One region of the Streptomyces sp. NPDC001401 genome, then DNA from elsewhere that is predicted to be linked to it. Evidence: riboswitches for the same ligand, from Rfam matches in the RefSeq annotation. Region 1 holds a riboswitch; each other region holds the start of a gene.
The links. Region 1 has a riboswitch for thiamine pyrophosphate ahead of thiC (phosphomethylpyrimidine synthase ThiC). Riboswitches for the same ligand answer to the same signal wherever they lie in the genome.
Positions count from the first base shown of each region.

Region 2: linked by a shared signal. The riboswitch ahead of thiO (glycine oxidase ThiO) and the one ahead of thiC (phosphomethylpyrimidine synthase ThiC) in region 1 are both predicted to bind thiamine pyrophosphate.
Region 3: linked by a shared signal. The riboswitch ahead of ACFY10_RS26860 (thiamine ABC transporter substrate binding subunit) and the one ahead of thiC (phosphomethylpyrimidine synthase ThiC) in region 1 are both predicted to bind thiamine pyrophosphate.

Region 1 covers NZ_JBIAWI010000012.1:296,336-299,603, reverse strand. The annotation lists gene thiC (phosphomethylpyrimidine synthase ThiC) at 1-1,781, opposite strand, end outside; TPP riboswitch at 1,774-1,963, opposite strand; gene ACFY10_RS35005 (YibE/F family protein) at 2,035-3,268, shown strand, end outside.
Region 2 covers NZ_JBIAWI010000001.1:476,099-479,366, reverse strand. The annotation lists gene ACFY10_RS02225 (thiazole synthase) at 1-458, opposite strand, end outside; gene thiS (sulfur carrier protein ThiS) at 462-662, opposite strand; gene thiO (glycine oxidase ThiO) at 659-1,813, opposite strand; TPP riboswitch at 1,811-1,922, opposite strand; gene ACFY10_RS02210 (hypothetical protein) at 1,976-2,317, shown strand; gene ACFY10_RS02205 (NAD(P)/FAD-dependent oxidoreductase) at 2,363-3,268, shown strand, end outside.
Region 3 covers NZ_JBIAWI010000008.1:282,597-285,864, forward strand. The annotation lists gene rlmN (23S rRNA (adenine(2503)-C(2))-methyltransferase RlmN) at 86-1,192, shown strand; TPP riboswitch at 1,218-1,325, shown strand; gene ACFY10_RS26860 (thiamine ABC transporter substrate binding subunit) at 1,413-2,492, shown strand; gene ACFY10_RS26865 (ABC transporter permease) at 2,537-3,268, shown strand, end outside.

The DNA.
Region 1 (3,268 bases):
GCGAACTCCTTCGACTTCTGGAGCATCCCCTCAGCGACCTCCTCCGGCGAGGCCCCCTCAGCAGCCGCGCCACCGAACCGCTCTGTGATGCTGTGGCTGATCTTCATGGAGCAGAACTTCGGCCCGCACATCGAGCAGAAGTGGGCGGTCTTGGCCGGCTCCGCCGGGAGGGTCTCGTCGTGGAACTCCCGTGCCGTGTCCGGGTCGAGAGCGAGGTTGAACTGGTCCTCCCACCGGAACTCGAAGCGGGCGTCGGACAGCGCGTCGTCCCATTCCTGCGCACCGGGGTGCCCCTTGGCGAGGTCGGCTGCGTGGGCGGCGATCTTGTAGGTGATGACGCCGGTCTTGACGTCGTCACGGTTGGGCAGGCCCAGGTGTTCCTTGGGCGTGACGTAGCAGAGCATGGCCGTGCCCCACCAGGCGATCATCGCGGCACCGATGCCGGAGGTGATGTGGTCGTACGCCGGCGCGACGTCCGTCGTCAGCGGGCCGAGCGTATAGAACGGAGCTTCATCACAGATCTCCTGCTGAAGGTCGATGTTCTCCTTGATCTTGTGCATCGGGACGTGTCCCGGGCCCTCGATCATGGTCTGTACGTTGAAACGCTTGGCGATCCGGTTGAGTTCCCCGAGCGTGCGCAACTCCGCGAACTGCGCCTCGTCGTTGGCGTCCGCGATCGACCCCGGCCGCAGCCCATCGCCCAGGGAGTACGTGACGTCGTACGCCGCGAGGATCTCGCAGAGTTCCTCGAAGTTCTCGTACAGGAACGACTCCTTGTGGTGCGCGAGGCACCACGCGGCCATGATGGAGCCGCCGCGCGAGACGATGCCGGTCTTGCGGTTGGCGGTGAGCGGGACGTACGGCAGGCGGACACCCGCGTGGACCGTCATGTAGTCCACGCCCTGCTCGGCCTGCTCGATGACGGTGTCCTTGTAGATCTCCCAGGTCAGCTCCTCGGCCCGGCCGTCGACCTTCTCTAGGGCCTGATAGAGCGGCACCGTGCCGATGGGGACGGGGGAGTTGCGCAGCACCCACTCGCGGGTGGTGTGGATGTTGCGGCCGGTGGAGAGGTCCATGACCGTGTCGGCGCCCCAGCGGGTCGCCCAGGTCATCTTCTCGACCTCCTCCTCGATGGAGGAGGTGACCGCGGAGTTGCCGATGTTGGCGTTGACCTTCACCAGGAACCGCTTGCCGATGATCATCGGCTCGATCTCTGGATGGTTGACGTTGGCCGGCAGCACCGCGCGGCCCGCCTCGATCTCCTCGCGGACCACCTCGGGCGAAACGTTCTCCCGGATGGCCACGTACTCCATCTCCGGTGTGATCTCGCCGCGGCGGGCGTACGCGAGCTGCGTGACCGCCTTGCCATCACGACTACGGCGCGGCTGACGCGGCCGCCCCGGGAAGACCGCGTCGAGGTTGCGCAGGCCGCCTCGCGGAGAGGTGTGCTTGATCCCGTCGTCCTCAGGACGGGCGGGACGGCCCGCGTACTCCTCGGTGTCACCGCGAGCGATGATCCAGTTCTCGCGCAGCGGGGCGAGTCCCCTGCGGACATCGGTATCGATGAGCGGATCGGTGTACGGGCCCGATGTGTCGTACAGCGTGACCGACTGCCCGTTGGTGAGGTGCACCTGTCGGACCGGCACCCGCAGATCGGGGCGCGAGCCCTCGACATACGCCTTGTGCCAGCCGATGGACTTCCCGGCCTCCTGGGACTGTTCGCCCTGAATGGGCTGTTCGTCCTGGCTGGAGGCAGGCGTGCGTGCGTCCTTGTTGGTCATGAGACCTACTCCCTACGCCGGCATTACCCGGTAACAGGTTCGGCGGTCGACGCAGCGATTTCCGTCTGTCGACGTTTCGTGGGGAACATCACTCGACTTCGGTGATGTTCCACGTGAAACATCGCTGGGACGGAGGTCAGCGCCCTCTCAGCCCGGTGCTCCGAGCTCCCGCGTGTGCAAAGGTGCCTCCACGCTAGCGTCAATTCGGGCGCGCTGAACAGAGGGCCCCTGTCGTTCTTGCGATGATCGGGCGGTGACCACGAGACATCAGGCCCCGTACCCACCACCGGAGCCGCCCTACGGGCACGGCTCCGGACACGGCGACGGCCACGGTTCCGGTGCCGGGCACAACCATGCGCTGGGAGCCGGTGAAGGGCACGATCACGGGCCCGGAACCGGTGGCGGTCACGGGCATGCCCCCGGTTCCGGTGGCGGGCACGGTCACTCCCACAGCCACGGTCCGGCAGCCCCTGTCTCCAAGCACCTGCGCAAGGTCATCGCCGCCATCCTCATCCCGTTCACCGCGGCCGTGGCAGTCGGGCTCGTGGTGCTGTGGCCCGGTGGCGCCCCGCCGCACGAACGCACCGGCGTGGGTTTCGACCGGCAGACCCAGCAGGCGACGGTCACCAAGGTCGTGAGCGTGAGCTGCAAGTCGGTGAACGCCTCGGGCGAGACCCCGACAGGGGACACCTCCACCGCCGAGGGCTCCTCCGCCCAGCAGCAGGCGAGCGGCACCTGCAAGAAGGCGACGATCCGCGTCGACAGCGGCAAGGACAAGGGCCGTACGTTCACCGAGATCGTGCAGCCGGACCAGTCGCGGCAGCTGCACGAGGGCGAGAAGGTCGTGGCCGCCTATGAGCCCTCCGCGCCGAAGGACCTGCAGTACTCGGTCACCGATGTGAACCGCAGGTTCCCCATGGCGCTGCTGGCCGGCATCTTCGCGCTCGCCGTCGTGGTGGTGGGCCGGATGCGCGGCCTCATGGCTCTGATCGCGCTGGCCGTCAGCTTCATGGTGCTGACCTTCTTCATCCTGCCCGCGATCCTGCAGGGTTCGAATCCGCTGCTCGTGGCGGTGATCGGGTCGAGCGCCATCATGCTGATCGCGCTCTACATGTGCCATGGTCTGTCGGCCCGGACGTCCGTGGCGGTACTGGGCACGCTGCTCTCGCTCGTGCTGATCGGCCTGCTCGGCTCCGGGTTCATCGGCTGGGCCGCGCTGACCGGCAACACGGACGACAACACCGGTCTGATCCATGGCCTGTATCCGTCGATCGACATGAGCGGCCTGCTGCTCGCGGGCGTCATCATCGGTTCGCTCGGTGTCCTCGACGACGTGACGGTGACACAGACGTCGGCGGTCTGGGAACTGCACGAGGCCAATCCGTCGATGGGCTGGCGGGGGCTGTACCGGGCGGGCATCCGCATCGGCCGCGACCACATCGCGTCCGTCGTCAACACCCTCGTCCTCGCGTACGCGGGCGCCGCGT
Region 2 (3,268 bases), on a different contig from region 1:
GGCATGATCGCCGCGCAGCCGACGTCCTCCAGCTTGCGGGCCAGCACGGGGTCGTCGTTGGTGTACGGCAGCACGGTGAAGCCGTCGTCGACGAGGGTCTCGGCCGCGTCGAGCAGTTCGATCGGGTCGGGCAGCAGGGTGCGCTCGTCGGCGATGACCTCGAGTTTGATCAGATCGGTGCCGAGCGCCTCGCGCGCGAGGCGGGCGGTGAGGACGGCCTCGCCGGCGGTGAAGCAGCCCGCCGTGTTCGGCAGCACGCGGATGCCGAGCTTCTCCAGGACGGAGAGCACGGAACCGTGCACAGAGGGGTCCACGCGCCGCATGGCAACCGTCGTCAGCTCCGTGCCGGAAGCCACCAGCGCCCGCTCCAGCACGTCGAGGCTGGGGGCGCCGCCGGTGCCCATGATCAGGCGGGACGCGAAGGACGTACCGCCGATGACAAAGGGGTCGTCGGCCATGGTTCAGCCTCCTTGGACGGCGGTGAGGACCTCGACGCGGTCCCCCTCGCTCAGGGACGTCGACGGCCACTGCACGCGCGGGACGACGGTTTCGTTGAGGGCGGCGGCCACTCCGGAGGGGGCCGGGGTCAGCGCGCGTACGACGGTGTCGAGAGCAGTGCCGGAAGCGAACTCCCGGGGCTCTCCGTTGACGGAGATGTTCATGCGGGCTGCTCCAGGAGCGCGAAACGCTTGGGGGTGAACGGGCGGGCCTCGTCCGGGAGTTCACCGGTGGCCAGGGCGTGCGCCATGGCGTCGCCGGTGACCGGGGTGAGCAGCACGCCGTTGCGGTAGTGGCCGGTGGCCAGCAGCAGTCCGGGGAGCTGTGTCGGGCCGAGGAGGGGTGCGTTGTCCGGGGAGCCGGGGCGCAGTCCCGCACGCGTCTCGGTCAGCGGCAGTTCCGTGATCCCGGGGACCAGCTCGTGCGCGTCGCGCAGCAGCTCGTACACCCCGCCCGCGGTGACCGTCGTGTCCCAGCCCAGCTCCTCGCTGGTCGCGCCGATGACCAGCTCGCCGCTCTCGCGCGGCACCAGGTAGACATGGCTGCCGCGGACGACGGCACGCACGGTGCGGTTCAGGAACGGCGCGTACCGCTTGGGCACGGTCAGCCGCAGCACCTGCCCCTTCACCGGCCGCACGGGCGGCAGCACCTCGTCCGGGACGCCCGCGAGCCGCCCGCTGAGGCTGCCGCCGGCCAGCACGACCTGCCCCGCGCCCAGCTCGGTGCCGTCCGCGGTCGTGACCCCGGCGGCCCGCTCCCGTACGACGTGGAAGCGCTCGGCCCACACCCGGTGGAAGACCACGCCCGCCCGTTCGCACGCGGCCACCAGCGCGCGTGCCAGCCGCCGGGGGTCGATCTGGTGGTCGCCGTCCACCCGGAGGCCACCGCGCACGCCCGGCGCGAGCATCGGCTCCAGGCGCCGGCAGTCGCGGCCCGACAGCCACTCCGACTCCAGGCCCGACTCCCGCTGCAGGGCGTGCAGTTCGCGCAGGTGGGCGCGGTCGTCGGCGTCCAGGGCGACGGCGAGCGTGCCGCACTGGCGGTAGCCGAGGTCGTGACCCGTGAGGTCGGTGAGCTCGGCGGCGAAGTCCGGGTAGCGGCGGGCCGAGGCGAGGTTCAGGCCGAGCAGGGTCTGCTCGCCGTAGTGCAGCTCCGTGACCGCGGCCAGCATGCCGGCGGCCACCTGGGCGGCCCCGCCGCCCGGTTCGGGGTCCACCACGGCCGTGGCGAAACCGCGCTGCGCGGCACGCCAGGCCGTGACCAGGCCGATGATTCCGCCCCCGATGACGAGGACGTCTGACGTACGTGACGACATGGGCGTCCAGCCCCTCCCTTCGCCGGCATGACCCGGATCAGGTTCGTACGGTCGGAGGCCGCCAGCCTCCCTCTCAGCCCGGTGCGTCCGGGCTCCCGCGAGTGCTTGTACGTTGGCCACCCTAGCCCGACCCTCCGCGCCTCTGTAAGGGAGCCTTCCGCCATGCCCCGCTCGCTGGACGGCCTCGTCCTCGCTCCCGTCGCCGACCAGGCCCCAGGTCAGGTGGGTACGCGCACCCGGTTCGCGTACCACGAGAAGGACGGCGAGATCTGGGCCGAGTACGCGGGCGGCGACGTCGTGCGCGGCCATCTGGTGGGTACTCGGTCAGGTGACCGGCTGGACTTCCGGTACGTCCAGCTGGGGCATGACGGGACGACGTCCTCGGGGCACTGCGTCTCGATGGTCGTGCAGCTGCCGGACGGGCGGGTGCGGCTGGAGGAGACGTGGCAGTGGGAGTCGCAGCCCGGCAGCGGAACGAGTGTTGTGGAGCAGGTCACTGAGTGAGCACGACGGCTGACTGACAAATAGTCAGTTGTCTATGGTGATCAGGTGAGCGAGCAGACGCAGGAAACGGGCGGGTCGCCACTGCGGCGCGTGGTCGTCGTCGGTGCGGGCATGGCCGGTGTCCAGACCGCGGTCGCCCTGCGCGAACAGGGCTTCACCGGCACCGTGACGCTGATCGGCGCCGAACCCCACCAGCCGTACGACCGGCCGCCGCTGTCCAAGGCGGTGCTGCTCGGCAAGTCCGAGGGCTCCGCCTTCGACGTCGACTTCGAGGCGCTCGGCATCGAACTGCAGCTGGGGCGCGAAGTGCTCGGCGTCCGCCCCGGCGAGCACGAGCTGGACACCGAGAGCGGGCCCGTGCCGTACGACGTCCTGGTCCTCGCCACCGGCGCCGAACCGATCACGCTGCCGGGCACCGAGGGTGTGCCCGGAGTGCATCTGCTGCGCACCCTGGACGACGCCGAGCGGCTGCGGCCCGTGCTCGCCCGGCAGCACGACATCGTGGTCGTCGGCGCGGGCTGGATCGGCGCCGAGTTCGCCACCGCCGCGCGCGAGGCGGGCTGCGCGGTGACGGTCGTCGAGGCCGCGGACCGGCCGCTCGCCGGCGCGCTGCCCGCCGAGGTGGCCGCCCCGATGGCCGGCTGGTACGCCGACGCGGGCGCCGAGCTCCGTACGCACGCACGCGTGGAGCGCATCGAGCCCGGCGCGGTCGTCCTCGACGACGGCTCCCGGCTGCCCGCGGGCGCGGTCGTGGTCGGCATCGGCGCGCGCCCCGCCACGGCCTGGCTGGCAGGCGCCGGCATCGAGCTCGGCGTGCACCGCGAAGTGGTCGCCGACGCCCACCTGCGCACCTCGGCACCGGACGTCTACGCCGTCGGCGACTGCGCCTCCTTCCCTTCGGGAAGGTATGGCGAGCGCCTGCTGGTCCACCACTGGGACAACGCCCTCCAG
Region 3 (3,268 bases), on a different contig from region 1:
TATCCGGGGTGGAGCCCACGACACCACGGCCCCGGCCGGCTCGGGCCCCAGGTCACTCCTGTTGATCTGCGACACTGGTACAGCCATGCCTAAGCCCGGAGAACTCACTTTCGTCGCCCCCCGCGGAGCCAAGAAGCCGCCGCGGCACCTTGCCGACCTCACGCCCGCCGAGCGCAAGGAAGCGGTGGCCGAGATCGGCGAGAAGCCGTTTCGCGCCAAGCAGCTCTCGCAGCACTACTTCGCGCGGTACGCGCACGACCCGGCGGAGTGGACGGACATCCCGGCCGGTTCGCGCGGCAAGTTGCAGGAGGCGCTGCTTCCCGACCTGATGACGGTCGTACGGCATCTGTCGACCGACCAGGGCACCACCCGCAAGACGCTGTGGCGGCTGTTCGACGGGACGCTCGTCGAGTCGGTGCTGATGCGCTACCCGGACCGGGTGACCATGTGCATCAGCTCGCAGGCAGGGTGCGGGATGAACTGTCCCTTCTGCGCCACCGGGCAGGCGGGGCTGGACCGGAATCTGTCCGCCGCCGAGATCGTCCATCAGATCGTGGACGGGATGCGGGCGCTTCGGGACGGGGAGGTTCCCGGCGGGCCTGCGCGGCTCTCCAACATCGTCTTCATGGGGATGGGCGAGCCGCTCGCCAACTACAAGCGTGTGGTCGGGGCCATCCGGGCGCTCACCGACCCCGCTCCCGACGGGCTCGGGCTCTCGCAGCGCGGCATCACCGTGTCGACCGTCGGACTGGTCCCCGCCATCCACCGGTTCGCCGACGAGGGGTTCAAGTGCCGGCTCGCCATCTCGCTGCATGCGCCGGACGACGAGCTGCGTGACACCCTCGTCCCCGTCAACACGCGGTGGAAGGTGCGCGAGGTCCTCGACGCGGGGTTCGAGTACGTCGAGAAGAGCGGGCGGCGGTTGTCGATCGAGTACGCGCTGATTCGCGACATCAATGACCAGGCCTGGCGCGGTGACCGACTCGGGCGGCTGCTGCGCGGCAAGCCCGTGCACGTCAACCTCATCCCGCTGAACCCGACCCCCGGCTCGAAGTGGACGGCGTCCCGGCCCGAGGACGAGAAGGCCTTCGTCGAGGCCATCGCGGCGCACGGGGTACCGGTCACCGTCCGGGACACCCGAGGTCAGGAGATCGACGGGGCCTGCGGTCAGCTCGCGGCCACCGAGCGGTAATCTGAGCCCGTACGTACACATCTTCATATTCCGACAGGGGAGCGCCACAGCGCTGAGAGTGCGGCAACCGGGCCGCAGACCCTCTGAACCTTGCCCAGGTCATTCTGGGTAGGAAGTTCGGTCTTCACTCAAGCTGTTGCGCCCTGCCCGGGAGCCGGTGGAATTCTCCGGCGGTCCCGGGCAGGGCCGCGTCTCTTCCTGGTCAGCCAGGAGGAATTCAGTGCACACCAAGACGTTCGTGGCCGCCGCGGTCGGCCTCGGTCTCATCTCGTTGTCCGCCTGCGGTTCGTCGTCGTCCGGCAGCGAGGGCTCCGGCGGCTCCAAGAACATCACTCTCGTCAGCCACGACTCGTGGGCCGTCTCGAAGAAGGTCCTCGCCGACTTCGAGAAGCAGTCCGGCTACAAGGTCCGCGTCCTCAAGGACGGCGACGCGGGGCAGGCCGTCAACAAGGCCATCCTCACCAAGGACAACCCGCAGGGCGACGTCTTCTTCGGCGTCGACAACACCCTGCTCTCGCGGGCGCTCGACAACGGGCTCTTCCAGTCGTACGAGCCGAAGGGCGCAGACCGGATCCAGGCGCAGTACCGGGTCGACCAGGCCAGGCACCGGGTCACGCCGATCGATTCCGGCGACATCTGCGTCAACTACGACAAGGCGTACTTCAGCAAGCACAGGCTGACCCCGCCCGCCTCCTTCGACGACCTGGTCAAGCCCGAATACAAGAACCTCCTCGTCACCGAGAACGCCTCCACATCCTCGCCCGGCCTCGGCTTCCTGCTCGGCACCGCCGCCAAGTACGGCGACGCCGGCTGGCAGGGCTACTGGAAGAAGCTCAAGGCGAACGGCGTGAAGGTCGTCGACGGCTGGGAGCAGGCCTACAACGAGGAGTTCTCCGGATCGGCAGGGGGGAAGAAGGCCAAGGGCGACCGGCCGCTCGTCGTCTCCTACGCCTCCTCGCCGCCCGCCGAGGTCATCTACGGCGACCCGAAGCCCAAGACGGCGCTGACCGGGACGTCGTACGGCACCTGCTTCCGGCAGATCGAGTACGCGGGACTGCTCAGCAACGCCAAGAACAGCAAGGGCGGCAAGGCCTTCCTCGACTTCCTGGTCACCAAGGAGTTCCAGGAGGACATGCCGCTGAACATGTTCGTCTACCCGGTGCGCGAGGGCGCTCAGGTGCCCCCGGAGTTCGTGAAGTACGGGCAGCCGGCCAAGGACCCCGAGACCATGGCCCCGACCAGGATCGCCGCCAACCGTGACCAGTGGGTCAAGTCGTGGACGTCACTCGTACTGAAGTAGACGCGCGGGGGACGCGGCAGGGGAGCGCGGCGCGGCTCGGGCTCATGGCCGTGCCCGTCGTGTTCTTCGCGGTGTTCTTCGCCTGGCCCGTCGCCGCGATCGTGGCGCGCGGGCTCAAGGCCGACGGGAAGTGGCAGTTCGGGCGGATCGCGGACGTCGTCACGCAGTCCGACATCCGGCACGTCCTGTGGTTCACCACCTGGCAGGCGCTCGCTTCCACCGCGCTCACGCTGCTGATCGCGCTCCCGGGCGCGTACGTCTTCGCGCGCCTCGACTTCCCGGGCAAGCAGCTGCTGCGGGCCGTCGTCACCGTCCCCTTCGTGCTGCCGACGGTCGTCGTCGGTACGGCGTTCCTGGCGCTGGTCGGACGTGGGGGACTGCTCGACGAGCTGTGGGGCGTGCGGCTGGACACCACCGTCTGGGCCATCCTGCTGGCGCACGTCTTCTTCAACTACGCCGTCGTCGTACGGACCGTCGGCGGCCTGTGGGGGCAGCTCGACCCGCGTCAGGAGGAGGCGGCGCGGATGCTGGGCGCGTCGCGATGGGCGGCCTGGCGGAAGGTGACGCTGCCGGCTCTCGCGCCCGCGGTGGCCGCCGCCGCGCTGATGGTCTTTCTCTTCACCTTCACCTCCTTCGGCGTGGTGCAGATCCTCGGCGGCCCGACCTTCTCCACCCTCGAGGTCGAAATCTACCGGCAGACCTCGGAGATCTTCGACCTGTCCACCGCTGCCGTGCTCACGATCATCCAGTTCGTGGCCGTCGGCGCGATCCTCGCC